One region of the Anaerofustis stercorihominis DSM 17244 genome, then DNA from elsewhere that is predicted to be linked to it. Evidence: riboswitches for the same ligand, from Rfam matches in the RefSeq annotation. Region 1 holds a riboswitch; the other holds the start of a gene.
The links. A riboswitch is a leader RNA that binds a small molecule or an ion and turns the genes downstream of it on or off. The one in region 1 is predicted to bind FMN.
Positions count from the first base shown of each region.

Region 2: another riboswitch for FMN. It lies ahead of ANASTE_RS08655 (ECF transporter S component); the one in region 1 lies ahead of ANASTE_RS02500 (ECF transporter S component).

Region 1 covers NZ_DS560015.1:507,815-523,552, forward strand. The annotation lists gene ANASTE_RS02480 (sodium-translocating pyrophosphatase) at 1-428, opposite strand, end outside; gene secG (preprotein translocase subunit SecG) at 466-699, opposite strand; partial or broken gene ANASTE_RS12040 (adenine-specific methyltransferase EcoRI family protein) at 973-1,110, opposite strand; gene ANASTE_RS02490 (MATE family efflux transporter) at 1,431-2,783, shown strand; gene ANASTE_RS02495 (4Fe-4S binding protein) at 2,815-3,438, opposite strand; gene ANASTE_RS02500 (ECF transporter S component) at 3,442-4,062, opposite strand; FMN riboswitch at 4,137-4,249, opposite strand; gene eno (phosphopyruvate hydratase) at 4,912-6,222, opposite strand; gene ANASTE_RS02510 (HpaII family restriction endonuclease) at 6,503-7,633, opposite strand; gene ANASTE_RS02515 (DNA cytosine methyltransferase) at 7,626-8,639, opposite strand; gene ANASTE_RS12045 (very short patch repair endonuclease) at 8,626-9,042, opposite strand; gene ANASTE_RS02525 (class I SAM-dependent methyltransferase) at 9,142-9,780, opposite strand; gene ANASTE_RS02530 (DUF5684 domain-containing protein) at 10,072-10,416, opposite strand; gene gpmI (2,3-bisphosphoglycerate-independent phosphoglycerate mutase) at 10,741-12,252, opposite strand; gene tpiA (triose-phosphate isomerase) at 12,263-13,018, opposite strand; gene ANASTE_RS02545 (phosphoglycerate kinase) at 13,049-14,254, opposite strand; gene gap (type I glyceraldehyde-3-phosphate dehydrogenase) at 14,353-15,366, opposite strand; gene serC (3-phosphoserine/phosphohydroxythreonine transaminase) at 15,665-15,738, opposite strand, start outside.
Region 2 covers NZ_DS560019.1:800,907-816,644, forward strand. The annotation lists gene ANASTE_RS11500 (GGDEF domain-containing protein) at 120-1,265, shown strand; gene ANASTE_RS08610 (alpha/beta fold hydrolase) at 1,330-2,154, shown strand; gene prfB (peptide chain release factor 2) at 2,235-3,329, opposite strand; gene ANASTE_RS08620 (transaldolase family protein) at 3,730-4,392, shown strand; gene ANASTE_RS08625 (Ig-like domain-containing protein) at 4,481-6,193, shown strand; gene ANASTE_RS08630 (acylphosphatase) at 6,238-6,510, opposite strand; gene ANASTE_RS08635 (DNA-3-methyladenine glycosylase I) at 6,525-7,082, opposite strand; gene murC (UDP-N-acetylmuramate--L-alanine ligase) at 7,160-8,560, opposite strand; gene spoVG (septation regulator SpoVG) at 8,817-9,098, shown strand; gene ANASTE_RS08650 (DUF1287 domain-containing protein) at 9,160-9,819, shown strand; gene ANASTE_RS08655 (ECF transporter S component) at 9,870-10,436, opposite strand; FMN riboswitch at 10,516-10,628, opposite strand; gene ANASTE_RS08660 (helix-turn-helix domain-containing protein) at 11,010-11,252, shown strand; gene ANASTE_RS08665 (helix-turn-helix domain-containing protein) at 11,325-11,594, shown strand; gene ANASTE_RS08670 (rhodanese-like domain-containing protein) at 11,730-12,122, shown strand; gene ANASTE_RS08675 (RrF2 family transcriptional regulator) at 12,139-12,564, shown strand; gene ANASTE_RS08680 (FAD-dependent oxidoreductase) at 12,567-13,925, shown strand; gene ANASTE_RS12120 (hypothetical protein) at 13,955-14,092, opposite strand; gene deoC (deoxyribose-phosphate aldolase) at 14,162-14,833, opposite strand; gene ANASTE_RS08690 (galactitol-1-phosphate 5-dehydrogenase) at 14,880-15,738, opposite strand, start outside.

The DNA.
Region 1 (15,738 bases):
CCGAGAGCACCTAGACCTACAACACATAGACCCATAACGCTGCCGCCGTTAAAAGCAACTTTTAATGCAGCACCCATGCCTTTATCTTTAGCTTGTGCCGCTGTTCTAGAGTTAGCTTTAGTAGCAACCTGCATACCAAAGAATCCCGCTAAAACAGAGAAAAGTGCACCGACAACGAAACAAACAGCTGTTTCCCATCCGATTAAAGCAAATAATACTACAAATAATACTACAGCAAATACAACTATATATTTATATTCGCTTGTTAAGAATGCCATTGCACCTTCGTGAATGTGAGATGAAATTTCTTTCATCCTGTCAGTTCCTTCATCAACCTTTTTGATTGAAGAAGCAAGATATAACGCAAATAAAAGCGCTATAATACCCGCAACAGGGGCAAAAAACTTTAAAGTTTCTACACTGAACATTTTTTTCCTCCGAAATTGTTATTTTAAATATTGTTTGTTATTTTGCTAGAAGGTTAAAAACAAAAATTGAAATAAAGAATACTACAGCTGATACTAAAGTTATTTTATTAAGTAAACCTTGCATGCCATGAGCTTTCTTTTTACCGAATAATCCTTCCGCACCACCTGAAATAGCACTTCCCATTCCGGCTGAAGAGCCTTCTTGTAAAAGGACGCTACCTATTAGTGTAATGCTTGAGATTACCATGAATACTAATAATACTGTTGTCATTTTATCCTCCTAAATATAAATCTTGCAGTTTCATATTATATCATATGAAACCGCTAAAACAAAGAAATTTTTGATTTTTTTGAAAGATTTTGTTCTATTCTTTGATTAATGTGACAAAATCTCGGTTTTCATTTAATTATTCAATATTTAAATTATTATATAATTATTTTCCTGATTTTCTTTTGTTACACTCTTTCTTTACCATTTATAAGTCCTCTATGCCGATATTGTCTATGAGTTCTTAAAGCCTCTACCTTCGAACTTAAATCACCACTATGAGTTTGTCCTGTAATTTCCAAACTGCACAGGGTTATATTTATCCATAAAGATTATAGGAACACCCATTGCATCATAATAATTACAGGAGATTCCCGTCGTTTTGTCTGCATTTATAGCACTATAATTATCATACTTGGGATACTTTCTTCAATATATTTTTGACATAAAATCAAATCTTCATAATTGCAAAGAATTATTTTATTTTTTAATCTTATTTGTAATGTCTTAATTCTTTTTATATATCAGATAACTATGTATAAAATTCATTATTTTTTTGTATTTCTTAAATTTTCATTTTTCAACATAATCAAATCACCTTTAGAAATACCTAAAAAATTACAGGTTTTGTAATGCATAAAATATTTAATACTTATTAAGCCATAATTTATGTCTAATTGACATTTATGAAATAAATTTATATCATAGTAAAAAAGACTTCAAGGGATACTATTATGCTGATTGATTTAACAAACGGAAATATAACAAAGAAAATGATGTTGTTTGCTGTACCAATGATAATAGGAAATCTTCTTCAGCAAATTTATAATATTGCGGATACGATAATCGTCGGGAAATTTATCGGTCCCGATGCACTGGCTGCTGTAGGGTCATCATATACATTAATGATTTTTTTAACTTCCATATTACTGGGACTATGTATGGGCAGCGGTGCTGTTTTTTCCATCAGGTACGGAGAAAATGATATATCAAAACTTAAGAAAAGTATTGGGATTTCTTTTGTTATAATACTCTCTGTTACCATTATTTTAAACATGGCAGTATTTGTATTTATAGACCCGATAATGCATTTTTTAAATATCCCCTCTTCGATTTATCAAATGATGAAAAGTTATTTATGGATAATATTTCTAGGTATCACCGCAACTTTTTTATATAATTTCTACTCTTCCGTACTAAGGTCTGTGGGGAATTCCCTGTCACCTCTTATTTATCTTGGAGTATCTGTGGTTTTAAATATAGTCCTTGATTTGATATTTGTTTTATCTTTTGACATGGGTGTCGAAGGGGCTGCTGTGGCAACGGTTATATCCCAGTTTGTATCGGGTATAGGGATAGCATTATACACTTTTTTCAAATTCCCCGAGTTTAGGTTCGATATCTGGAAATTAAAATTCGAAAGAGATATTATAAAGGATATATTCAAATTTTCCTTTCTTACATGTATACAGCAGTCTATAATGAACTTCGGGATATTAATGGTTCAAGGGCTTATAAATTCCTTTGGAACCATCGTCATGGCAGCATTTGCCGCAGCCGTAAAAATAGACTCTTTTGCATACATGCCCGTCCAGGACTTCGGAAATGCTTTCTCCACGTTCATTGCCCAAAACTACGGAGCAAAAAAGAAAGAGAGAATAAAAGAAGGAATTAAAAGTGCGGTTAAATATACTATTATATTCTGTCTTTTAATATCTCTAATCGTTTGTATATTCGCAAAGCAATTTATGCTTATATTTGTAGATCCTTCAAAAGCGGAAATCATAAATCATGGTATCGATTATTTAAAGATAGAAGGAGCTTTTTATTTCGGGATAGGGTGTCTTTTCTTACTCTACGGATTTTTCAGAGCAGTGGAAAAACCTTTTATATCGGTAATACTGACGGTAGTATCCCTGGGAACCAGGGTATTTCTCGCATATACATTATCTAAAATACCAAGCATAGGGGTTATGGGGATATGGGTAAGTGTGCCTATAGGATGGATATTGGCGGATTTGATAGGATTTACATACTATAAATCAAAAAAGAAAGAAATAGATGAAAAGCTGATGATATCAACATAAAATAAAAAAGACCGCTTGACGGTCTTTTTTATTAATACTTTATTACAGCTCCTGCGGGACATACACTGTAGCAGTTCCCGCATTCCAAGCAATTATCTTCAGTTATCTTATATTTTTCCTCAGCTTCTTCTATTGCATTAAATGAGCATACTTTAATACATTTTCCGCATAGGAAACAATCATCGGTTATTTCATAACCTCTCTTTTCAACATTTTCCCCTCCAAATGAAAATGTCCTTTTTATCATGGGTTTGACGGAAAGATCTACATATTCCCCGACTCCCTGATAAATTTTAAATACCGCGAGCGCCATTTTACTCTCTTCGCTGGTATAGATTTCATTTATATATGTATTCTTTTCAAATATCTCATCCAGTTTTTCTTTACCTATACAACAAACCTTTCCTTTCACGCTCACTGCTTTTGTAGACATGGTATCAAGTCCTTTCATTCCCGACAAAGAAACGAATTTCCTCTTGATAAGCCTGTCATAAAAGCCTTTGCCTTTGGCGGTAAGAAAATATAGTGCTTCATCATCACAAAGCATTAAATCTATTACGCAGGTTTCCGGCAGTCCGTTATCGTCTACCGTTGCGAAAGTAGTGGAATGTATTTCTTCTACTAAAAATTTAAAGTAATCTTTAGCTTCCTTCATTGATTATTTTTCTCCTTTGAGTATAGGACTTACTCCTTTATAAATAAGCATTGTAAAAACCGAAATCATAAGTCCCTTTATAATATTTGCGGGAATTGCGCTGAATAAAATCACTTCCAGTTTTGTCTTTATAAACGGTATTATTTCTCCGAATGCAGCAATCACCTGGTCTATCGGCATGAACACGCTGTACATCGGAAGAAGCACAAAATAGTTAAGAAGTCCCGCAACTACCGCCATGACCACGCTTGCGGCTATACAAGCAATCAGAGCGGTTTTCTTGGTCTTTCTTCTTTTATAAATAATCCCCGCAGTGAATACAAAAGACGCTCCCATCAAAAAGTTTGCCAGTTCTCCTATTCCTCCGGTGTTGGTACTGAACAATTGAAGGCCGTTTTTAATAAGCTCTATAACTACTCCCGTTACGGGACCGAAAGCGAATGCGCCGATAAGAGCGGGTAAATCGGATAGATCCATCATAGCAAATGACGGAGACAGCGGCATAGGGATTTCCAAAAATGCCAAAAGGAATGATACCGCACTTAACATTGCGGTAACCACCATGACTCTTACGTTTAAGTTTGACCTTGTCTTTTGTGTTGTTTTTTCAGTAATGTTCTCCATAATTCTCCTTATAAACAGATATGAGGTGAATTTAAAAAACGCCCTGAGTACTAAAACAACAGGGCGATTTCTTATCATATCTTCTTTCATCCGGACTTTACCGTCGGTTATGGAATTTCACCATATCAGCCATTAGCTCGCAGACTTTACTGCCGGTCAGGAATTGCACCTTGCCCTGAAGATAAATTTCTTAAGGTATTAAATTTATGTAATCTAAATTTAGATAACTGGAGGATCAAGCTAAATCTTCGATTACTTTTATATTATACAATTTTTTTTATTGGTTGTAAATATTTTACAGGGATATAGTTAGAGAGAAACATATATAAATTTTTATTTATTATTTGATAACCATTTTAACCTTAATAAAATGATTAATAAATAATCCAAGATATATCATTAATTCTCTAACCGTAATAATACTTCGTTAAATAAATATACCATTAAGATAATAACCGTAAAGATAGTTATTTAACGACTAAGATATACATTATACATGAGTATATTACCTTCTTTGTAAAAATTATTAATATTAAATACATCCCACAAATCTTAAGATAAAAATAATATTATTAAATTTCAAATATATAAATCAATTGATTGTAAAAATGTGAATAAAATCAACATTAATAAACTCTATTTTATCTATAATCCCGACTTATCTTTTAGAAATTATATAAATAACTTAAAATCCCAAGTTTCGACTCATTATAAAGTTAAAATGTCTATTACATTCATTGTAGCTTCGCTATTTTATTTCTTATATATAAAATAAAATTTAACCTCAAATAAAAACAAATTGACAAACAAAAAAACAGCACAGATACACTATGCTGTTTTATAATTATACTAAACATAATTTTTTAAGTTCGTAAATGCTTCTCTGCCGATATATTTAGCTTTATCTCCAAGCTCTTCTTCTATTCTGAGGAGTCTGTTATATTTACAAACTCTCTCTGTTCTGGAAGGTGCCCCTGTTTTGATTTGTCCTGCATTAAATCCAACGGCTAAATCCGCGATAAAAGTATCTTCCGTTTCACCCGATCTGTGAGAAACGATAGTTGTATAACCATGTTCTCTGGCAAGTTTCATTGTATTAAAGGTTTCTGTAAGGGAACCGATTTGATTTACTTTTACAAGTATGGAATTTCCCGCTCCCATTTCAATTCCTTTTTTAAGTCTTTTTTCGTTTGTAACGAATAAATCATCTCCAACGAGCTGAACTTTATTTCCTATTTTTTGGGTTAAAACTTTCCAGTGTTCAAAGTCATCTTCAAATAATCCGTCTTCGATTGAAATTATTGGGTATTTTGTTGTAAGGACTTCATAATATGTCGTCATTTCACCATATCTTCTGCTCTCGGTTTCATAGAAATACGATTCCTGATTTTTATCATAGATTTCACTGCTCGCAACGTCTAATGCAAGAGAAATATCCTCACCTGCTTTATAACCTGCATTTTCTATCGCCTTTAATATAAGCATTATTACCTCTTCCGCACATTCAAGATTAGGTGCGAATCCCCCTTCGTCACCTACGGAAGTACATAAATTCTGAAGCTTTAAAATATCTTTTAATTTATGATAAACCTCACTTCCCATCCTCAAGGCTTCTTTAAATGATGAAGCACCATGAGGAACGATCATGAATTCCTGAATATCTACGTTATTATCCGCATGCTTACCGCCGTTTAAGATATTCATCATTGGTACGGGAAGCACACAAGGTTCTCCTACTCCCGCAAGTTTACCGATATATTCATAAAGCGGTATATTTAGGCTCTTCGCTGCAGCTCTTGCACAAGCAAGGGAAACGCCCAAAATAGAATTTGCTCCGAGCTTTTCTTTATTTTCTGTCCCGTCAAGTTCAAGCATAGCCTCATCAATCCCCTTCTGGTCGGTAACGTCCATTCCCAAAAGGATATCTCTGATATCTTTATTAACTATAGCCACCGCTTTTAAAACGCCATTTCCTAAGTATCTGCTTTCATCATTATCTCTAAGTTCAACGGCTTCAAATTCTCCTGTCGAAGCCCCTGAAGGTACGCTTGCAATGGCACTTACTCCATTTTCCAAACATACTTCAACTTCCACTGTAGGGTTTGCTCTGGAATCAAGAATTTCTCTCGCCTTTAAATTAACAATTTTTGAATTACTCAATGTAAAATCCTCCTTTTAAATTTTAGTTTTAGCAAAAATAGGGATAATATACACTTTGAACCAATGTATGTTTTAATTATAATGATTTATATTATCAAAAATTAGTACATACTATATTAGCTATAACTAACATAGTATTAAAAAAATATAAATTGCTATTAATTTCCTACCTTTTTACTGGATTATAATACAAATAAAGAAAAAAAACACTAATTTAAATTTATTTTATGGGATAAAATAAATATATCTCAACAGTAAAAAAACTACCAAATATGGTAGTTTACTTTATGAAACGTATTTGTAAATTTAAATTTATAAAATAATCGTTATTGATTTTATAAACTTTAGCAAAGTCATGCCTGCTTGCACTCGCTCTTTCAAATCTTGTATTATTTAATAAATAATCTTCAAACTCATTTCTATTATATAAATGATAACAAAGAACATCACCGTCCTCTTTTACCACAATATATCCACCTGTTGCATTTGCCTTTCCCGTCCAAACAGTACCGGGAAGCATACCTAATGCAGATTCAGTTATAAATTTTTTAAATTTATAACTATAAAAAGGATGGTTTTCAGATAAATCAAAATTTAACGGATTTTCTTCTATAATTTTATCCAATAATATTTTAATATTGCTTACTCCCGTAGAATAATATTCTAATAGCATATTTGAAATGATATTTGGCAACATTGTATCAATTAAAATGAGATTATTTTTAAAATTTTTACCAGAAATATCGAAATGTGTTAATTTTATATCTTTCGATAAAATATAACTTAATCTTTCGCCGATTGCTGTTTCGACTTTCTCTCCTTTTTTAGTTTTCTTTATATGTACCATAGAGTTCACTTTATTCATATCATCATCAGTAAAATTGCCATTTAATTTATAAATAAAATTAGTATTTTTACCTGCATTAAGAAGAGTCGATGGTTTACCCAATCTTGACTTTATACTAAACCCCAAAGTCGGATCAATTCCTGTATGAAAATCATGAACTTTTAAAGTTATATCGGATTTATCTTTAGACGGTGCTTTTAATTTAAAGCAATTAATTTTATTCAAAAAATCAGTAATTTCAGGTACTTCAAATGCTCCCGCAGTTTTTTGATTAATTATTTTATTAAGTAAAAGGTTTGCTTTTTTATCAAACTCAGACATTTGCAATGTAATTAAATGATTATCATTACCATCAACTATTTCTATATCTTTTTCATTTTCCGATACGATAAAATTTAAAACACCTTTTTTTTCATGTCTTATAATTTTTATAATATCATAAAAAACATCTTCCAATCGATTTAATTCACTATCTGCACCGTATAGCCTTCCTTTTGACAATAAATACAAAAACGTATATACTTCAGACCATTCACCTTTATTACCGCTATTTTTATCAGTCATATTTTAATAATACCTCTTTTATTTTCTTTGCTATCTCTTCTATTACGGGAACAGTTACGCTGTTTCCAAGCTGTTTATATAAATGAACATCAGCCAAAGGGAGTTTAAAAGACTCAGGAAAACCCTGAAGTCTTGCCCATTCTCGGGGTGTCATCTTTCTTATTCCCTCTTTGTTTATTTCTCCTTTTATATGAGTTACGGGAATTAAATTTTTTTGTCTGAAATCAATAAGTAAATTTCGTTCTCTACCCATACCTCCGCAAACAATTGCCCCCGCAATTCCTTCAATATCCCTTATTTCATACCCGAAACCATTTCCTTTTGCTTCATGACGAGCTTTATGTTTTCTAAGCGTTTCCAAGTAAACGTCACTTAAATAATACTTTGGTGACACCGGTTTTTCTTCCATTATATCTTTTATTTTTTTATTTTCATCTATGGGTGTAGGAAAAATAAAATCCTTTGGTGCAATATCATTTCTAAAAGCAACTATATAAATTCTTTCTCTATTTTGAGGGACTCCAAAATTTCTACTGTTAAGTATTTCATAAAAAACACTATATCCCAACTTTTTAAAAGTACTACATATTACCTTAAAAGTTCTTCCTCTATCATGATTTACTAATCCTTTTACATTTTCACAAAAAATCACTTTCGGTTTATGATATTCGCAAATTCTGGCTACATCAAGGAAAAGGGTACCGCGACATGTACCTTTATAATCATCATCAAATCCTTTACGTTTACCAGCCAAGCTAAAAGCTTGACAAGGAAAACCCGCAAGACATATATCAAAATTAGGAATTGAAGTTTCATCAATCTCTGTAATATCTCCCGCAATTTCAAAATCATCATTAAAATTTTCCATATATGTTTTTTTTGCGTATTTATCCCATTCAGAAACAAAAACCGTTTCAATATTATCTTTAAATACATTCTCAAATCCCAGTCTTATTCCGCCGATACCCGCAAATAAGTCTATTGATCTAATTTTACTTTTTACCATTTCTAACTGTCCGTTCTATAATATCTGCACACTTATTCAAGTTATTTTTTATTTCTTTACCCCAAAATCTTAAAACAATCCAACCATGTTCTTCCAAATGTTTAGTAACCTCAATATCTCTTTCTATGTTTCTCTCAATTTTTGGAATCCAGAAATCTTGATTACTTTTAAAATCTCTTTTACGATTTTCCCAATCAAACCCATGCCAAAATTCACTGTCACAAAAAACAGCTATTTTTTTGCCTTTAAAAACTATATCAGGTTTACCGAATATATCTTTAACATTTTTTTGATATCTAAGCCCTCGAGACCATAACTCTTTTCTTAAAATTAATTCTATTTTAGAGTCTTTATTTTTGACTCTGGACATATTATAATGAATTTGTTCCTTTGTCTTTTTCATAAAATTCTCCAAATTTAAATATAAAAGTATAGTCTATTTTAACATATAACTACTTATAACAAACAAAAAATGTTGTAAATTTAAAAATTTATTTTTATTTTACAAGCATAAATTTATAACTTTCATTTTCTCACAAACCAAAACACACTCCGAAAGCAACTTTCCTTGAACTAAATACTTTTCTTTTATTTTAAAACCATTATCCTCAATAAAATTCATATACTCTTGAGATTTCCATTTATGAAAAGTCTTAAAACCTGCTTTCTCCATAAACCATAAACGAATTTTATTTACTTTTCCGTCATATACAAACGTAGGTGCTATTAAAAGACCGTCAGTCTTTAATACACGTTTGATTTCATCAAGTGCCTTATTTGGATTTGGCATTATATGCAGAGCATTGGCGATAAGTACGACATCAAAAACGTCATCTTTATAACCAAGAGCCGTCGCATCCTGAACTTCATAAATGACATTTTGATTATTAAGGCGCTTTTCTGTTTCAAAAACCATTTTCTCAGAAAAATCCGTAGCAGTCCAGCTATCTGTTTCATCAGAAAGCAAACGCGTAAGCTGTCCCGTCCCGCATGCCAACTCGAGAACACGTTGTTCTTTATAAAAAAAAGGTTTTATTTTTTCATAAATAGTTTTATATAATTCTTCGTTTCCTTTTTCCTGAAAATATGTATAGAGTTTCGCTGTCCTTTCCCAAAACTTCTTGTTTGATTTATCAGCCATAAAGCAAAATACCTACCTAATTATTGATTTCTTTAATCTTCTATCGAATATAATAATAAATTTATATTATTATATTTATATCTGACTCCTAAAGTATAATCAGAACAATACACAAAAAATGATTTTATAAAAATAAGTAAGATTATTTTTATGAACACTATATATAAATATAAAAATCGCTCTGATTTATATAAGATATTTACTATCATACTTTAAAGCTCAATATAAAAAACACTATCCTTAAAAGATTTAGGTATATAAATAACGATTCACATTATATAACGTAAAAAGTTAACTGTTCAAATACTCACTGCTTCCGTAACCTAAGATGAGCATAAAAATATTACTTAAAAAAATCAGTCCCAAAGTAAAACCTATACCTTTCCCAAAAGACCTGGCAAGTCCCATACACATTAATATATAAACCGCAATATTTACAAAAGGTATCATAAGAAGTATAAAATACCAACCCGAACCCATGCTTATTTTATATAGAATATAAGTATTATATAAAGGTATCAAAGCTTTCCATCCCGCTTCCCCCGCTTTTTCGAATATCCTCCACCATGCAATTATAAGTAAAACAGTTATTATAAAAAGTCCGCTGATATAAGGTGAATCAAAGTAAAAATCCATAACAATCCCTCTTTTCATTTTATATAAATATATTACGACACTTTTATTAATTATAACTTAGATTAAAATTAAAATTACATATAAATAAACATTTCTGATACGAATAATTTTATATATTAAAAATCAAAATCAAAAATATTATATAAATTTTCAGCTTTTTATCAAATAAAATATACCAATCTTGAAACTATCTTCTAATTATTCATATTTTAAAATAAGCGACCATACTCACTATATAATAAAAAATCATTATAACAAAAAAAGCCCCTATAAGGAGCTTTTTTATATTCATATTAGTCACGATAAACCATAATGACTTTTGGATTATTTTAATACGAATGATTTTCCGGTCATATCTTCCGGCTGTTTTACGTCCATTAAATCAAGTACCGTAGGAGATACATCACATAAAGCTGCTTCTTCAACTACGCCTTTGATTAATTTACTTTCAACTATACACTTAACTTTATTTGTAGTATGAGCTGTAAATGGTTTTCCGTCTTCAGACATAAGTTCCGCATTACCATGGTCAGCTGTGATAATAATGCTGTAGTCGTTATTAACAGCAGCACTTTCAACTTCGCCTACACATTCATCAACCGCTTCAACAGCAGCTTTTGCAGCTTCAAATACGCCTGTGTGACCTACCATGTCACAGTTAGCAAAGTTTACTGCGATAAAATCATAATCTTTATTGTTTATAGCATCAACAAGCTTGTCTTTTACTTCATAAGCACTCATTTCCGGTTTTAAATCGTAAGTAGCTACTTTAGGAGACGGAACGAGTATCCTGTCTTCCCCTTTGTATTCTTTTTCGATACCGCCGTTGAAGAAATAAGTCACATGAGCATATTTTTCAGTTTCGGCGATCCTTAGCTGAGTATATCCGTTATCGCTTAAATATTCACCCAAAGTATTTGTTATGACTTGAGGTTTGAATGCGATAAGTACATTTTTAAAGCTTGCGTCATAATTTGTAAATGTCACAAATGTCAAATTCAAGTCTTCTTCCCTGTCAAATCCGTCAAAATCAGCTTCTACAAGAGCTCTTGTGATTTGTCTTGCTCTGTCGGGTCTGAAGTTAAAGAATATTACGCTGTCATTCTTAGATATCTTAGCGCCTTCACCAACGATTGTAGGAAGAACGAATTCGTCTGTGGTATCGGCGTCATAAGAAGCCTGCATAGCATCAGCAGCACTGTCTGCTTTTTCTCCGATACCATAAACCAAAGCATCATATGCTTTTTTTGTTCTTTCCCATCTAGTATCTCTGTCCATTGCGTAGTATCTTCCCGATACCGTAGCGATTTTACCTACACCTATTTCCTTGATTTTTTCTTCAAGTTCTTCGATATATCCTTTACCGCTCTTTGGAGGAGTATCTCTTCCGTCCATGTAGCAGTGAACATATACTTCTTTAAGTCCTTGTTTTTTAGCAAGTTCCAGCAAAGCATATAAATGTTCGTTTGAAGAATGGACTCCGCCGTCTGATACAAGGCCCATCAAATGAAGAGCCGAGTTATTCTTCTTAACATTTTCGACAGCTTTCAAGAATTCTTCGTTAGTAAAGAAATCTCCGTCCTGGATTGATTTTGTGATCCTTGTAAGTTCCTGATATACGACTCTTCCAGCACCTAAGTTTAAATGACCTACTTCACTGTTACCCATTTGTCCTTGAGGTAAACCAACACTTAAACCGCTGCAGTTTAAGAATAAGTGAGGATTGTTTTCCCATAGTTTATCTAAATTCGGTGTTGAAGCACTATATACTGCATTACCTTCATGACTTTCAGAATAGCCATAGCCGTCTAATATCATTAATAATACTTTATTCATGTTCCACCTATTAAGCTTCTTTAAAATTTACTAAAGTAACAAAATCAGCTTTCAAGCTTGCTCCGCCAACTAAAGCACCGTCGATGTCGCTCATTGACATCAATGCTTTTACATTACCAGCATTAACGCTTCCGCCGTAAAGGATTCTCATTGCATCGGCAACTTCTTCGCCAAGAAGTTCTTTAACAAGTTTTCTGATGTATCCGCAAGCTTCGTTTGCTTGTTCGTCAGTAGCTGTTTTGCCTGTTCCGATAGCCCATACAGGTTCGTATGCAAGGATTATTTTCTTAGCGTCTTCTTTAGAGATACCTTCAAGCATTTTTGTAGTTTGTTCTTTTAATACGTCAAAAGCTTTTCCGCTTTCTCTTTCTTCTAAAGTTTCTCCGACACAAGGGATTGGTATCAAACCTTTTTCCAAAGCTTTTTTAGTCTTTAAGTTTACGCCTTCATCGGTTTCGTTGAAGTATTGTCTTCTTTCACTGTGACCGATGATTACATATTTACAGCCTGCTTCTATTATCATATCTGCTGTTACTTCGCCTGTGTAAGCACCGCTTTCTTCGAAGTACATATTTTGTGCACCGATACCAACATTAGTGCCTTTTACAGCTTCCACAGCCGCAGGGATAGTCATATAAGTCGGACAAATAACCACTTCAGGGTCTGCCACATTGATTTTATCTAAAAATTCATTAAAAAATTCTTTTGCTTCAGCAGCTGTTTTATTCATTTTCCAGTTGCCGGCTATTACTTTTGTTCTTGCCATTTATACTCTCCTTTTACTTATCTGTAATGTTTATTTATCGTTTGCTGCAACTACACCCGGAAGGTCTTTTCCTTCAAGGAATTCAAGACTTGCACCGCCGCCTGTAGAGATATGAGTCATCTTATCTCCGAAACCAAGTTGGTTAACGGCTGCTGCAGAGTCTCCGCCGCCGATGATAGTTGTAGCGTCTGTTTCAGCTAAAGCTTCTGCTACAGAGATCGTACCTTTTGCAAGTATCGGATTTTCGAATACGCCCATAGGTCCGTTCCAAACTACTGTCTTAGCTGATTTTACTGCGTCAGCAAATAATTTTGCAGTTTCGGTTCCGATATCAAGTCCCATCATATCAGCAGGGATTGCATCTGAAGATACTACTTTTATTTCGATTTCAGCATCGATTGGGTTTGGGAAATCCTTTGTTATTGTAGTATCTATAGGAAGTAAAAGTTTTTTACCAAGCTTTTCGGCTTTTTCCATCATTTCTTTACAGTAATCTAATTTTTCATCATCTACCAAAGAAGTACCGATTTCGTATCCTTTAGCTTTTAAGAATGTATAAGCCATTCCACCGCCGATGATCAAAGTATCGCATTTTTCAAGAAGGTTAGCGATAACATTTAATTTATCCGCAACTTTAGCTCCTCCGAGAATTGCTACGAAAGGTCTTTCAGGATTGTTTACGGCATTACCTAAAAAGTCGATTTCTTTTTGCATTAAATAACCTACAACGGCTGTGTCAACAAACTCAGTAACACCAACATTAGAACAGTGAGCTCTGTGAGCTGTACCGAAAGCGTCGTTTACGAAAATATCGCAAAGTGAAGCTAAGTCTTTGCTTAATGCTTCTCCGTTTTTGGTTTCTTCAGCTCTGTAACGTGTATTTTGAAGAAGGACTACATCTCCTTCTTTCATTTCAGCAACTGCTTTTTTTGCATTTTCGCCTACTACGTTGTCATCAGCCGCAAAAACAACTTCTTTACCTAATTTTTCCGATAATCTCTTTGCAACGGGTGCAAGTGATAATTCAGGTTTAGCTTCTCCCTTTGGTTTACCTAGGTGAGAACATAAAATAACTTTTCCGCCGTCTTTCATAACCTTTTCGATTGTAGGAAGTGCAGCGTTTATTCTGTTTTCATCTGTGATTTCTCCGTCCTTTAAAGGTACGTTGAAGTCACATCTTATTAATACTTTTTTTCCTTTAACATTTATATCATCTACTGATTTTTTATTTAGCATCTAAAAGTGCTCCTTTCAAAATTTTGTAAATAAAAAGGTCCGGGCCAGTAACGATCCCGGACCCATTTTGGATCTTTGTAAATTGTACTTTAAATTAATTAAGCTAATTCTGAGAAGTATTTGATTGTTCTTACCATTTGGCTTGTGTAAGAATTTTCATTATCATACCAAGATACTACTTGAACTTGTGTATCGCCGTTTTCCATTGGAGATACCATTGTTTGTGTAGCGTCGAATAATGAACCGTATCTCATACCTACGATATCGCTTGATACTAATTCTTCTTCTGTGTAACCGAATGATTCTGTTTGAGCTTTTTTCATAGCTTCGTTGATTTGTTCAACTGTTACGTTACCTTTAACAACAGCTACTAAGATTGTTGTAGAACCTGTTGGTGTAGGAACTCTTTGTGCAGAACCGATTAATTTACCGTTAAGTTCAGGAATAACAAGACCGATAGCTTTTGCAGCACCTGTTGAGTTAGGAACGATGTTAACTGCAGCAGCTCTTGCTCTTCTGAAGTCACCTTTTCTTTGTGGTCCGTCAAGAGTCATTTGATCTCCTGTGTAAGCATGAATTGTGCTCATGATACCTGATTGGATTGGAGCTAAGTCGTTAAGAGCTTTAGCCATTGGAGCTAAACAGTTTGTTGTACAAGAAGCTGCAGAGATTACTGTATCTTCTGGTGTTAATGTTTTTTCGTTTACGTTATAAACGATTGTTGGAAGGTCATTACCTGCTGGAGCAGAGATAACAACTTTTCTGGCACCTGCTTTAACGTGAGCTTCTGCTTTAGCTTTAGATGTATAGAAACCTGTACATTCTAATACTACGTCTACACCGATTTCTCCCCATGGAAGTTTTGCAGCGTCAGCTTCTGCATAGATTTTGATTTCTTTGCCGTCGATGATGATTGAATCATCTGTAGCTGAAACCTTATCAGCAAGAGCGTATGTTCCTTGTGATGAGTCATATTTTAATAAATGTGCTAACATATCCGGAGATGTAAGGTCATTGATTGCAACTACTTCATAGCCTTCTGCACCAAACATTTGTCTGAATGCTAACCTCCCAATTCTACCAAATCCGTTAATAGCTACTTTTACTGCCATAATAAAATTCCTCCTAATATTATAATTATTTTATTTTTTTGAAGTCTTGATTTATTTTATTTTCAGACCTCATTTCGTAGCAAGTTTAAATTAGCCCCAATATTCGAGCATAAATTGAACTTTATCAGTATTATATATAAATTAATCAGTAAAATCAATAATTTAAAAGAAAAAATGAAACAACTTTTTTAATAATTTATCGTTGTTTCATTTTATTTTTGAAAATTTGTTACATATGCCCGCTTTTTTCAATATTATACGATGAAAATAAAATTAGAACATATATAAAAAACTTATATTAAGCATTCTCTTTTTCAAATTTTTTCATAAATTCCACTAATTTTTCAACGCCTTCGATTGGCATTGCGTTAT
Region 2 (15,738 bases), on a different contig from region 1:
TTATATTTTTAATATCTAAAACTCTATTTATGTACACTTTTTTTGTTGTATAATATATATGTAATTATTTAGAGAAAAATATTTTATATGTTGATTACATATTGAGAATAGAGGAAATTATGGACAAATATACTTTGATTTTTCATTTTATTATTGTTTTTGAGATCGTATTTTTAAATATATATAATACGTATAAATGGACCACATTAAAAGTTTCTAAAAAAATGTTTTTTATAGTTATGTCTCTAAGCAGTATTTTGATTATTTTGATTATTCAAAGTATTTTATCTAAATTCAGTTTTTATGGAAATGGGAACGGCATGTTTAATTTGCTGGGGTTCGTATTTTTAATTCCTTTAAATTTTTTATTAAAAGAGTCAGTTACCAGAGTTCTTGAAATAATGTGTACAACATGGATATTTACAAGTTTGATATTTTTCTTTTCCGTTCAAATTTCATTGTGGTTATTTCCGTCTGATTTTGTGTTTAGCTCCTTATTGATCCAGACTGCTCTATTTATTGTTGGTGAACCTATCTATACTAAAATGTTCGTACCTAAATATATCTTTTTGCTAAGGCAGTTAAATAATAAAAAAAATAACTATTTGGGATGGACGGCATTATCCGGATTTATTTGTATAAATCTATTTAATGTATCAATCATAAGTAATTTTAAGTTATTTTATATACTTACGATAATTTGTATGGGGATAGTGATTTTTAATAGTTATATTATTTTATATGAATATATAAACGCCGATTACGGCATAAAAAAATTAGGAAAAAAAGTTTATTACGATACTCTTACAGGTTTATTGAACAGAGAGGCATTGTTCTTTTATGGTGAAGAGCTTATAAAAAATAATAAGAAATTTCAAATACTTTTTTTGGATTTAAATAATTTTAAGACTGTAAATGATAAATTCGGACATCAAATCGGAGATAAATATCTAAAAGGTTTTTCTGATGATCTATCAAATTTATGTAATAACTTTAACAGTAATGCTTATAGGATATCGGGAGATGAATTCGTTGTAATAGCAGCACAAGGTAATGGTTTGGAGCTAAAAAACAAATTGGAATCATTTGAATTTGAGGAATATTATGAGGGATTGAAGTTTAAAGGTTTTTGTATTGGGTATTCTTCATACCCTTCGGACGGTGATACCATGGATATTCTTTTAAATCATGCAGATGAGAAAATGTACGAAAAGAAAAAATTAATTCATCCTGATGTTTCTCATAAAAGTATTGCGCGAAGTTAAGAATACATAAAATAAATTTTTATAATATTAAAATTTCAATAAATATTAAAAGGCGAAAATAATTATGTTTTACATATATAAAAATATAAAAATCCATTATGAAATCATCGGAGAAGGTAAGCCTGTTATAATACTTCATGGACTGGGGTGTGATTCAAATCAAATGAAAGGCTGCTTGGAACCTATATTTAAAAACCATAAAAATCACAAACGTGTTTATATTGATTTGCCTGGTATGGGTAAATCCGATGATTTACTGAAATATGCTTCATCCGATAAAATTTTAGAAATCATACTATCGTTTATCGAAAATATAGTAAGTGAAAAATTCTTGATTATCGGAGATTCTTTCGGCGGTTATTTGGCAAGAGGCGTTTTGTCTAAATTAAATAAAAAGGTAGATGGCATTATGTTACTTTGTCCTGTGGTAATACCAAATGAGAAAAATCGAAACCTACCAAATTCAAAAGTAAAATTTATAGATGAAAATTTTATAAATGAACTTGATAATAAATATAAGAATGATTTTTTAGAGTACGGAGTAATTGTCGATCGTAAAGTTTATGATAGATATGTAAAGGAAATACAGCCTGGATTAAAAATATCAGATGAGGATTTTATAAATTTACTAAAAGAAAATTATGACTTTTCATTTGATGTAGATAATGAAATTCATAAGATTAAATATAATAAACCTGCTTTATTTATTACCGGACGTCAAGATAATTGTGTCGGATATAATGATTTATGGAATTTAATGGGAGATTACAAAAGAGCTTCTTTCTCTGTTATAGATATGGCAGGGCATAATCTTCAAATTGAACAGCCACAAATATTTAATGCATTAGTTGATAGTTGGTTATATAGTATAGAAAATTATCGTATTTAAAAGTATTATTATAGTGTCATAGAATAGTAATATTAAAAAAGAGAAATGATATTAAAGACTATAATCATTTCTCTTTTTTATTACATTTTTAAAAATGCGTCTATAAATATATTTATATCTCCGTCCATTACTGACTGTACATTTGAGGTTTCAGTTTTTGTTCTATGGTCTTTTACCATGCTGTAGGGATGAAATACATATGACCTTATTTGATTTCCCCATGCGATCTGTCCGTAGTCGCCTTTAATTTCGTCTATTTTTTCTTTATGTTCTTCCATTAATATTTTATATAGTTTTCCTTTTAAGATTTTCATTGCAGTTTCTTTATTTTGAAATTGACTTCTTTCATTTTGACATGATACTACTATTTTTGTTGGAAGATGTGTTATTCTTACTGCGGAATCGGTTTTATTTACATGCTGTCCTCCCGCACCGCCTGCACGGTAGGTATCTATTTTTAAATCACTTGGGTTTATTTCAAGATTTATATCTTCTTTTATTTCGGGTTCAACGTCGACGGATGCAAATGACGTATGCCTTCTGCTGTTACTGTCAAAAGGCGATATCCTTACGAGTCTGTGTACTCCTTTTTCTCCTTTTAGATATCCGTATGCATTATCGCCGCTGATTAAAAGTGTAACGCTTTTTATGCCCGCAATATCTCCCGGGAGCTGCTCTAATATTTTTATTTTAAATTTTCTTTTTTCAGCAAATCTTATAAACATCCTAAGCAGCATTTCAGCCCAATCCTGGCTTTCTGTTCCTCCCGCACCCGGATGAATTGATAATATTGCATTGTTTGAATCATATTCTCCCGATAATAATGTATCTATGGTGAAAACTTTAAGCTCTTTTTCAAGTTCCAATAATTCTTCCATTGCACTATCCGCTTCATTTTGTGAAAAATCTTCCTGTAGCATTTCCACAAGTACACTTATATCATCTTTTTTATATTCTAGAGAAGAATATGAATTTATTTGAGATTTTAATGATTTTACTTCCTTAAGTATTTTATTCGCTTTATCATTTTCGTTCCAAAAGCTTTCATCATTCATAAGAGTTTCTTTTTTAACCAACTCGTCTTTTAATGATTTAATATTTATAGAACCAGCAATATCCGAAAGTTCTTTATCTATATCGTCTAATAAGTTTTTAAGCTCTATTAGTTCAGCCATTTTAATACTTCCTTTGTATTTAAATTTAGTATATTTATTATATATTAAATCTTTGGTTTTAACAATATATACATTATGTCATGATGTAAAAGTTACATAAAAAAGTTAAATTTTATAATAAATAATCTGACGGAACATTTGCTTTCATTTTAAAACCATAAAAAATAAATCAAATTAAAAATTCACAAAGCAGTACTATGACAACATTATAATCTTTATAATATTTATATAAATGTAAAGGTTACAATAGGGTAAACATAATTACCTTTTGAAAATTTACTTATATTTTCATAACCTTTTTTTCTTTTTTTACACGAAACTACTTGTAATTAATTAAAGTATAATATATAATGCACTTATCATAAAAACAAGTGTTATAAAAAGTAAGGAGAAATTACATATGTTATATTTAATTGATGATGCTAATATTGAAAGTATCAAAACTATTACACAATATTTTCCAATTCATGGGGTAACAACCAATCCAAGTATTATTGCTGCAAACGGAGAAAATGTTTATAAAAAAATAAAAGCGATCAGAGACGTGATCGGTCCCGACCTTGAACTTCATGCTCAAGTTTTAGAATCAACTTGTGATGAAATAGTAAAAGAGGCTATCAGACTAAGAGATGCAGTAGGCGGAAACTTCTTTGTAAAAGTTCCGGTAACAGGTGAAGGACTTAAGTCTATAAGCGTACTAAAAGAATTAGGCTTTAACGTAACTGCTACAGCTATCTTTACGGCTCAGCAAGCACTGCTTGCTTCAACAGCAGGTGCTGACTATGTAGCTCCATACGTAAACAGAATCGATAACTTCTCTTCTGACGGTATTGGTGTTGTAGGTGATATCGTAAACCTATTCGAAATGTATGGTAAAGATACAAAAGTTTTAGCTGCAAGCTTTAAAAATACACAGCAAGTATACAATGTAGCTATGGTTGGTTCTCATGCCGCTACAATCAGCTGTGACTTATTTGAACAACTTATTTATCATCCATTAACAACTTCTGCTATAATGGAATTTGAAGAAAAAGGTGCAGAATATTATACTTACGAAAAATAGTAATTATTAATTAAAATATTATTGTATAATTTGAGTGGATATTTTATCCACTCTTTTTTATTACGAAAAACCAATGAGGGAAACGATTATGAAATTCAGAAATAAAATATTCAGCGTTATATTGACTATATTGATTTTATTTTTAATACTAATACCTTCTGTGTCGGCACAAACATTATCCCAAAACGATAATTCTTTAAAAGCTCATTTCATTGATGTAGGTCAGGGCGACAGTATTTTTATTAAAAATAACTCGGAAAATATGCTCGTTGATACCGGTAATTCTCTTGGCGGAGATAAAGTAATAAACTATTTAAATAAAATAAAAGTAAGTAAAATAGACAGGCTTGTGATCACTCATCCTGATATAGATCATATGGGCGGTGCTATAAAAATCGTTGAACACTTTGGAAATATCGAGAATGGTGTAATGATTTCTTCAGTTATGGAAGGCGAAAATGCCGAGGCAAAAGAAACTTACGGCAAATTGATGAAATTACTTGAAGATAAAAACATAGATGTTATCAAAGTCAAAACCGATTATGCTTTTAATGTAGGTGAAATAAAGAACAAAGTTCTATATGGTGAGACGGATTTAGCCGGTAATGATGCCAGCCTTGTTTTAGATGTAAGTTATTTAGGCAGAAATTTACTTCTTACAGGTGATATGACCAGCAGTGTAGAAAATATTTTATTAAATGAAAATTTAGTCAAACATTATGATGTACTCAAAGTAGCTCATCATGGGGCTAAGACTTCAAGTTCAATTCCCTTTTTGAATAAAGTCAAACCGACTTTCTCAATCATCGGTGTAGGTAAGAATAGTTACGGACATCCCACAAAAGAGACTATAAACAATTTAACAAAAGTGGGTTCTAAAATTTATCGTACAGACAGGGACGGAAGTGTTTTAGTCACTATTGATGATAAAGGAATTAATGTTACAAAGGAAAAGGCAGAGTGTCCAAGCACAGGTATTAGTGTTACTTCATCTGCTAGTATGTATCTTTCTGAAAAGAAAACAATTAAGGCAAGTTTAACTCCCGATTATTCTACAGATAAAATCACATTTTCCAGCAGTAATACAAAGATTGCTGTAGTTTCTTCTTCCGGTGTCATAACCGGTAAGAAAGTAGGTAAGTGTTATGTTTACGCAAAGTCGACTTCGGGTAAAATCGCTAAATGTCTCGTTACTGTAAAAGCACCGATATTGTCGGTATCCAAGAAGAAAATAAGTTTATATACAAGTTTTGGTACGAGTATAAAAGGAAGTGCAAAGCCGTCTTCATATGTTAAGTTTAAATCTTATAATAATAAAATCGTAACTGTAAGTTCAAAAGGAACAATTAAAGCAAGAAGAGCAGGAAAGACGTATATTTTAGTTTATTCTTCTCTCGGAAGAAAAGTAAAAGTTCCGATTACCGTTAAACAATCTAAACTTAAATTATTTAAGAAGACCGGGAAAATAATTGCAGGTAAGAAAGCAAAGATAAAAGCAAAATGCAGTCCAAAGAATAAAATAAAATTTGTATCTTCAAATAAAAGAATAGCGACGGTTAACAGTAAAGGTATTGTTACCGGTAAGAAGGCAGGAACGACAACAATTAAAGTGAAGGCAAACGGAATCACTTTAAAGTATAAAATAAAAGTTTTAAGCAAGTCCCATTTGACAGTATATATTTCCAATAGAAAAAGTACTTGTTATCATTACAGTAAAACATGTTTAAAATCTCCAAAGAAAACAACCTTAGGTAAGGCAAAGAAAGCCGGGTATTTACCTTGTAAAAGATGTGTTAAATAACAAAAAAATAAAAATAGCACTATATAGCAAGTGCTATTTTTTATTTAATATAAAACTTCAAAAGATGTTTCATTTTCTATAACATCAATATTATCTACTTTCATAGAAGCAATATAGATAAAACGGTCATATTTTAATTTTTTAATAACTTCGTCTATAAGATGTGCTTCGCCCTGAAATTCAGCTTCGACATTTCCGTTATTTAAGTTTTTAACAAATCCTGTCAGACTAAGTTTTCTGGCTTCTTTATAAGCGGTGTATCTAAATCCTACGGCTTGTACTCTACCTTTAAAAATATAATGTTTTCTTATTTTCATAATAAAAACCTCTCTTAATATCTGAAACAGTTTTTTTCATGGTCATTTATTATTCCGATGGATTGAAGGTAGGAGTAAATAATGATAGTTCCCACATATTTCATTCCGCGTTGTTTTAAATCTTTTGATATGGTATCGGATAATTCATTATGGGTCGGCATATTATCATCGATGTTTTTTATGATTTTACCATTTGTAAAGCCCCATATATAATCCTTGAAACTTCCGAATTCATTTTGTATCTTTATAAATATTTTTGCATTGTTTATTGCTGCATTTATTTTATTCTTATTTCTAACTATATCTTTGTTATTTAATAATTCATCTATTTTATTTTCATCGTATTTAGAAACTGTTATTACATCAAAATCGTCAAAAGCTTTTCTAAATGCTTCTCTCTTTTTTAGTATCGTTATCCATGACAGACCTGCCTGAAATCCCTCAAGGATAAGCATTTCAAATAGCTCTTTATCATCATATGTAGGTACGCCCCACTCGTTATCGTGATAATCGATATAAATTTCAGAATTCAAATCTACCCATTTGCATCTTTTTATGTTTTCTTCTTTCATATAATACCTTCCACCGTTTATTATGAATATTATATCAAAAATAAAAAAAGATGTACATTAATGTACATCTTAATAATTTATTTATAAACTTCTTTTAATTTTTCCACTATATCATATGCTACTTGATTTATTGACTGGCTGCCTGCAACAAGAACAAAATCACCCGGTTTTGCATTATTTACTACATAATCTCTTATATCACTAAATTCACTTATTACCCTTGAAGGTATATTGTATTTTTCTATTACTTTGTTGGCTATATCCTCAGAATAAATATTCCATTCGTTATCTTCTCTGTCAGAATAAATATCATTTAAAATCAGTTCGTCCGCACCTTTCATTGCTTCTACAAACTCATCAAATAAAAGGAATGTCCTGGAGTAAGTATGTGGCTGGAATATTACAAACAACTTATTATGTTCGTAGTTTTTACAAGCATCAATGGTAACCTTTAGTTCTGTTGGGTGATGGGCATAGTCTTCAATAACGGTAATGTCATTAACTATACCTCTTTTTTCAAATCTTCTTTTGGCTCCGGTAAACTCTTTGAAACTGTCATTTATTACTTCCTTATCTATCATAAAGAAATCGGATACCGCTACTACGCTTAAAGCATTTAAAACATTATGTTCACCAGGGATATTTAGTTCGAACTTATGATAGAATTCTCCGCCCTTATAAACATCGAAATTTGGATTTCCGAATTTATCATAAGTTATATTTTTAGCTACAAAATCATTGCTGTCGGATAGGCCTGCTTTTACGATTTTACATTCTAAACCGTCAAGTATGTCTAAAACATTTTCATCATCTCCGTTTACAACAAGCATACCGTCTTTTGGTGTTATTTCCGCAAATTTTCTAAAAGATTCTTTTATCTGTTCGATGCCGCCTGTAAAGTAGTCTAAATGGTCTTTTTCTATATTTTGGATTGTTCCTACGAAGTGTCTTGAGTGCAAAAAACTATCCACAAATTCACATGCCTCTATAACGAAATAATCACTGTCACCGACTCTTGAGTTCCCGTTTATCTTTTTAAGCGTTCCTCCTATGGATATAGAAGGGTCTAAATCTGCATTCAAAAAAACCAAAGACATTAATGACGATGTCGTTGTTTTCCCATGTGTTCCGCTTACCGCGATAGTTCTTTTATAATATCTGCTGATGAGGCCGAGAAAAACAGAACGTTCAAGCTCTAATATACCTTTATTTTTTCCTTCTACTCTTTCAGGGTTATTTTCTCTTATCGCTGCTGAATATACGATTAGATCAATATCATCAGTTATATTTTCTTTATTATGCCCTATAATTACTTTAATTTCATTTTTTTCCAATTTTTCTGTGTATACACAAGGTCTCATGTCTGAACCTAAAACATCTTTTCCGTTAATTTTGGACATGAGTGCAAGACCCGACATGCTGGTTCCGCCAATTCCTATAAAATATATTTTTTTTATATTCTCTAAATCTATATTCATAATTAATTCACCGCCGTATAATTTTATCTTAAATAAATATAATATACATTTTACTATGTTTTTATTATTTTTACAATATGTATTTTATTGTATATAATTATAGTTAAATATACTAATAAAATATATGCTTTCAATTTAAAAATATAACTATTAAAGAAGCTCTAAATCCCTTATGTATAGCCTATGTAATCGTTGTTGCAATTACAAAATTTATGATGTATAATGTTTATAACAGATTAAAGGGAGGAAACGTATAATGCAAATAACAGACATTAGGGTAAGGAAGACATATGATGAAGGTAAGATGAAAGCAATTGTATCAGTAACATTTGACGATCAGTTTGTTATTCATGACATCAAAATTATTGAAGGGGATAATGGTATATTTATTGCTATGCCGAGCAGAAAGATGCCTAATGGGGAATTCAAAGATATTGCACATCCTATAAACCTTGAAACCAGAGTCGATATTCAAAATAAGGTTTTAAAAGCTTATGAAGAAAAATTACAGGAATTGGAAAATGAAGTTGAAGAGTAGTTTTTCCAAAAAGGCAGTTCTCTATTAGGGGAGCTGTTTTTTTGTATGAAAAGAGGGAATTATGAATAAGAAGAGATTTTTGATTTTAATAACATTGATATTTGCTGTCATGATATTATATGCCCTTAAGTATTTCGGATATATACCAACTAAATCGTATACTTTAAAAGAGCTTGGTATAAAAGAGATAAAGTCGGGTATTGATAAAGATAAGGACGGAATAGATGATTATAAGGATATAATGCTCGGTGCCAGGGAGTATGTAATGACAAAACCCCAATATAAAAGTGCATATTATAAAGACGGATATCCTCCGAAAGGCGAGGGTGTATGTACCGATGTGATATGGTATGCTTTTAAAAAAGCGGGATATGATTTAAAAGATTTGGTCGATAAGGATATTAAAAATAATACAAAAGATTATTATAGAGTTGATGGTTCTCCAGACCCTAATATCGATTTTAGAAGAGTACCGAATTTATTAGTATTTTTTAGAAAGAACGCACTTTCTCTTACAACAGATATAACAAAAGTAGACCAGTGGCAGCCCGGGGATATAATAACATTTTCAGATAGCCATATAGGGATAGTATCGGATAAGAGAACTAAAAACGGAGAAATACTTATAATACATCAAAGTAAGTTTGAGAAAAAGGAAGTGTATGCAAGATATAGGTATAATGATATCAGCGGCCACTTCAGATGGATATATAAAAAATAAGACCTTCGTAAAGAAGGTCTAAGGATTTATTAAGTAAAGAATTGTATATATTATTTAGTCACTTTTATCATATCCCTGTCATTTTGTTTGTGGATAAAATTACTGATGGGTTTATAAATAATAAATGTTACTAAACAATTGATACCTGCTTTAAGTAAGTTAAATGGAATTACAGCTACGGGAAGGGAAGCTATTACCGCATCCATAGGCATTCCGTAAAAATTGGTTGTGATAAGCAGATTTGCCGGGATCATTACTATTACCATTGATAATGCTCCCAAAATCAAACCTATCATTGCACCTTTTTTTGTTTTATTCTTTCTATATACGAGTGCGGTTACTCCAACCAAAGCGCTGCTTGAAATAATATGCATAAGTGCTCCTACCCAGCCGTTCATAGCGCTTACAGTCATAGCTTGGATCGAACTTGAGATAATGACTGCTAGGATCCCTACTACAGGTCCGAATTGCAGTCCTGCAATCAATAATGGGATATCCATCGGTTCATACTCAAGCCATGCTGCCGATGGCATAATAGGGAATCTTATGATTAACATAAGTACTATTGATAATGCAATAAGCATTGATACTGTTACAAGTCTTCTAGTGTCTTTCATTTTTTCTATACCTCCTAAATTTAAGGTATACATAAAAAAATAGTAATTACCCTTCAGGAAATTACTAAAAAAATACTTTATGTATCCTCTCTCATCCGGACTTTACCGTCGGTAAAGGAATTTCACCTTTTCAGCTTGCGCTCGCAGACTTTAACTGCCGGTAGGGAATTGCACCCAACCCTGAAGATTGTTCTCCTTTATTATAATATATTTTTATTTTATGTCAATATAATTACATTATAAATAAAATTATTTTAAATTATGTAGACTTAATGGATGAAATTGGTAAAATATATAAGTGGGCATAGTTATCTGATATAGAATATTGACATTAAAGTATGGGAGAAAGTATATGTTTGTTTCCTTTTGTGTTCTAAATATATTTATTTATATTTTTATTGATTTGGGATGTGTATTTACGCGTCCTTTTTTATTACAAAAATTTAAGTAAATATTTAATAGTTATTTTTATATGCAGATACTACTTTGTGCCACTAAACTTGAAAGGAGGTGATAGAGTAAAAAATATTTGGGTTTTTATCTATGAAAATAATTAGAAAAGGAGGTGTAAAAATGCAATTAAGAGACTCACTAAATAGAAGGATCGTTGAATTATGTGACGAAAGAGGACTATCTATTAATAAACTTGCGAATATGTCGGCAATTCCGCCTACTACGGTTTATAGTATGTTTGACGGTAAATGCGGTAATCCAAGTTTTAAAACTATTAAAATGATTTGTGATAGTTTGGATATGGATATAAAAGATTTTTTTGATTCTGAACTATTTATCAATTTAGAAAAAGGTTTTAAATAGAATGTTCAAAGGTTTGTTTGTCAGAGGGATAAAAATCCCTTTGACAATTTTAATTTTAAAGGAGAAAATAAAATGCACGCAATATATAAAAGTGATACTAGTCTCATTAGTGCCATAACAAAAAGAATAATAAGAATAAGTGAAGAGAGGAAAATCTCAATTCACAGCCTTGCGGAAAGTTCGGGAATTCCTCCGACGACTGTATATAGTTTATTTGATGGAAAGAGTCAAAATCCCGGTATAGGTGTTATATACAGTTTATCAAGGGCACTGGATATGAAAATGGACGAGTTTTTCAGTTGTGATGAAATGGAAGAATTGTACAAATCTGAATTAAAATAACTGTTTAAGCAGTTATTATTTGTAGAGAGGAAATTTATTTCCTCTCTTTTTTATTTTATATTGACAAATATATCTGTAACCATTATAATTACATTAATGAAACTGTAACATGTATTGTTACATAAGGAGGATATAGTGAAAAATATATTGATTATAGTGGGGATTGTTATTATTTTGTTTATCAGTTTTAAATATTTTATCCCTAAAGAAGAAAATAAAAGTGCTTATCATAAAATTTCTGCTTTAGAAGCAAAAGAAATGATGGAGCAAGGTAATGTAATTATTTTAGATGTAAGAAGAGAAGATGAATATAAAGGCGGGCATATAAAGAATTCGGTATTAGTTCCAAATGAAACTATCAATAATATGGTATTAAAAGAAATCCCGGACTTAGATAAAACTATTTTAGTGTACTGCAGGTCGGGTAGGAGAAGTAAAGATGCTTCAATGAAGTTAGTTGACATAGGATATAAAAATATATATGATTTCGGCGGGATAATTGACTGGCCTTATGAAATAGAGAAATAATTTTAGGAGGTAATTTATGAATAGTGAATTTTCGGTTTCGGTTCATGCATTGGTTTTTTTAAATCATCATTATAAAGAATTTAAGACAAGTGAAGAAATATCTGAGAATATTTGTATAAATCCCGCAAGAGCAAGAAAAATCCTTTCTAAACTTAAAAAGGCAGGACTGGTAAAGACAAGAGAAGGTTCTGTAAAGGGAGGGTATAGTTTTGTACTCAATGCGGCTAATATCACCTTATTAGACGTTTATGAGGCAATAGGAAACAAGGTGGTAGATATATCTTGGCGTTCCGGAAATGTAAATATGGAATGTCTGATAGCATCCGGTATGGGTGATATTATGGACGGAGTGTATGAAAGATTAGATGAGGTATGTAAAGAAGAATTAAATAAAATAACCATAAAGGATATAGACAGTAAAATATTTAAAAATGGAGAATAGAAATGAAAAAATATGATGATATAATTATTGGATTTGGTAAAGGCGGAAAAACTTTAGCAGGATATTTGGCTAAGAAAGGTGAAAAAGTTGCCGTAATAGAAAAGTCAAATAAAATGTATGGCGGGACTTGTATAAACGTGGGATGTATACCTTCTAAATCCCTTGTTAAAAATGCATCAAAAACAGCACAAATGGGAGATATTTCTTTTGATGAAAAAAGTAAATTATACAAAAAAGCAATCGAAGAAAAAAGAAACTTAACCGAAATGCTTAGAGGTAAAAATTATGATAAATTGAATAATTTGGATAATGTTGATGTCATTAATGCAAAAGCAAGTTTTGAAGATAAAAATATTGTTAAAATAACATATAAAGATAGCGAAGAATTATTACATGCAGATAAAATATATATAAATACCGGTTCGACATCTGTAATCCCTAAAATAGAAGGAATTGAAAATAACCCATATGTATATTTCAGTGATACATTAATGGAACTTGATACTTTGCCCAATAGACTTATTATAATAGGGGGCGGATATATCGGTCTTGAATTTGCTTCTATGTATTCAAACTTTGGAAGTAATGTAACTGTTATTCAAGACGGTGATAAATTCATTCCAAGAGAAGACGAAGATATTGCTGATGAAGTAAAATCATTGCTCGAAAATCAAGGAATGGAAATAAAACTCGGTGCGAAAATAAAAAAATTTACTAAGGACGGTATCGTTTCATATAGTCATAAAGGAAAAGAGTTTAATGACAAGGCAGATGCTATATTAGTTGCTACGGGTAGAAAAGCTAATACAGGTGATTTAAATTTAGAAGCTGCGGGTGTAGAGGTAGATAAACGAGGCGGGATAGTCGTTGATAATAATTTAAGGACTTCAAACAATAATATTTGGGCAATGGGAGATGTTAACGGAGGGCTTCAATTTACATATGTTTCTTTGGATGATTATAGAATAATAGTAAGCGGACTTGAAAATAAAAATAAATATAACCTAAGTAAAAGAGAAAATGTTCCTTACAGCGTATTTATGAACACTCCGTTATCGCGAGTAGGTTTAAATGAAAGAGAAGCCTTAGAACAAGGTTATGACATAAAAGTTCTAAAATTACCGGTAGGTGCAATACCAAAGGCACAAGTGCTTAAGAAACCGTACGGTATTTTAAAGGCTATAATAGATAATAAAACCAATAGGATTCTCGGTACGATGTTACTCTGTGAGGAGTCATATGAAATGATAAATATAGTAAAATTGGCAATGGATCTGGGTGCGGATTATACTATTCTTAAAAATCAGGTGTTTACTCATCCTACTATGAGCGAAGCTTTGAATGATTTGTTTTCATTATAAGTATGAAGAAGGATAATATCTTTCTTTTTTTATTTTATATTAGTTAGGACTTCAAGAAGCGTATTTATTGAACTTTTAAGTTTAATTAAATCTTCTTTACTTAATTTTTGTTCGAGTAAATCTATAAACTCTTTATTATTATATATATTCTCTTCTATGTAATTCATTTCTATTTAAAATAAATAAAAAAGAACCTAAAATTAGGTTCTTTTTTATTTGGTTTCATATTGATTTAATTATTTGCTTGCTGCGTCGATTTCATCAAACATAGCTTGTGTTTTTGAAATACCAAGTCTAGAACAGCCTGCTTTCAAGAAAGCTTCAGCATCTGCTACATTAGCAATACCGCCGGCTGCTTTGATTTGTACTCTTGTTGTATCAATGTTTTCTTTCATTATAGCTACATCTTCAAGTGTTGCTCCGCCTGAAGAGAATCCTGTTGATGTTTTAACGAAACCTGCACCTGCGTCAGAACAAATTCTTGAAGCTTTGGCGATTTCTTCTTTTGTTAAAAGACAGTTTTCTAAGATAACCTTGATGTTAGCAGGAGAAGCGTTTACTACTTCGTATACGTCATTATAAACTGTGTCATAGTCTCCTGATTTCATAGCTGAAACGTTAAGTACGATATCAACTTCTGTAGCACCCATGTTGTATACTCTTTGAGTATCTGCAACTTTTGATTCTGTTAATTCTGCACCGTTTGGGAAACCAACACATGCACATACTGCTGTTTCAGAACCTTTAAGGATTTCATAAGCCATTTTTACTCTGCTTGGAGTAACACATACAGTTCTGCATTTCCATTCTTTAGCGAATTGGATACCTTTTCTTACTTCATCATAAGTTAATTGTGGTTTTAATAAAGAGTGGTCGTTTGCTCTTGCTAATTCATATTTTGTTATCATTTTAATTTTCTCCTTGAATTTTTTATATTTAAATTTTAATTAAAAACTATTTGCCCGGTTCATAACCGTCTTGTGTGATTACGATCTTATTAAAGAATTCTTTTCTTTCGATTAAATCAAATGCGTCTTTTACTTCGTCTACGCTGAATCTGTGAGAGATTATAGATGTTAGGTCTAATAAACCTTTTTTAGCTGCATCGATTGTTGCACAGAATTCTTCATATTCAGGTGTGAAGTTATAACACCAAGAACCTTTTATTGTAAGTTCTTTTCTTAAGATACATTTATCATAAGATTTATCTAATATATTAACATCTCCGTGAGGTGTTCCTATACATGTGAATGTACCATGTTTCTTTAAGCATTGTAATGCTTGGTTGAATGTTATAGGAGAACCTGCAGCTTCTATACATACTTCAGGACCTTCTTCTCCAGCATATTCTTTGATTTTGGCAACAACTTCTTCATTTGTCATTCCCATTGAGTTGATTGTATATGTAGCACCTACTTTTTTGATTAAGTCAAGTTTTTCGTCTTTGATATCTACCGCTATTACCATTCTGGCTCCGCAGATGTTAGCCCATTGTACCATATAATATCCAACAGGACCTGTACCGAATACTACTACTGCGTCATTTACTTTTATACCTGCTCTGAGAGCACCGTGTAAAGAGATAACAGCAGGGTCGATTTGACAAATCATATCCCAGCTGAAGTCATCCGGGCATACATAACACTGTGTAGCTTTTACAGCAACATATTGTCCGAAGCCTCCGTCACTTCTTGAACCTGTGTAACCATATGTATCACATAAGTTGATGTTTCCGTTTAAACAGTCTTTACATTTTCCGCAGCCTGTCATTGGATTAACATCTACTCTTTGACCTATTTTAAGTTCTTCTCTT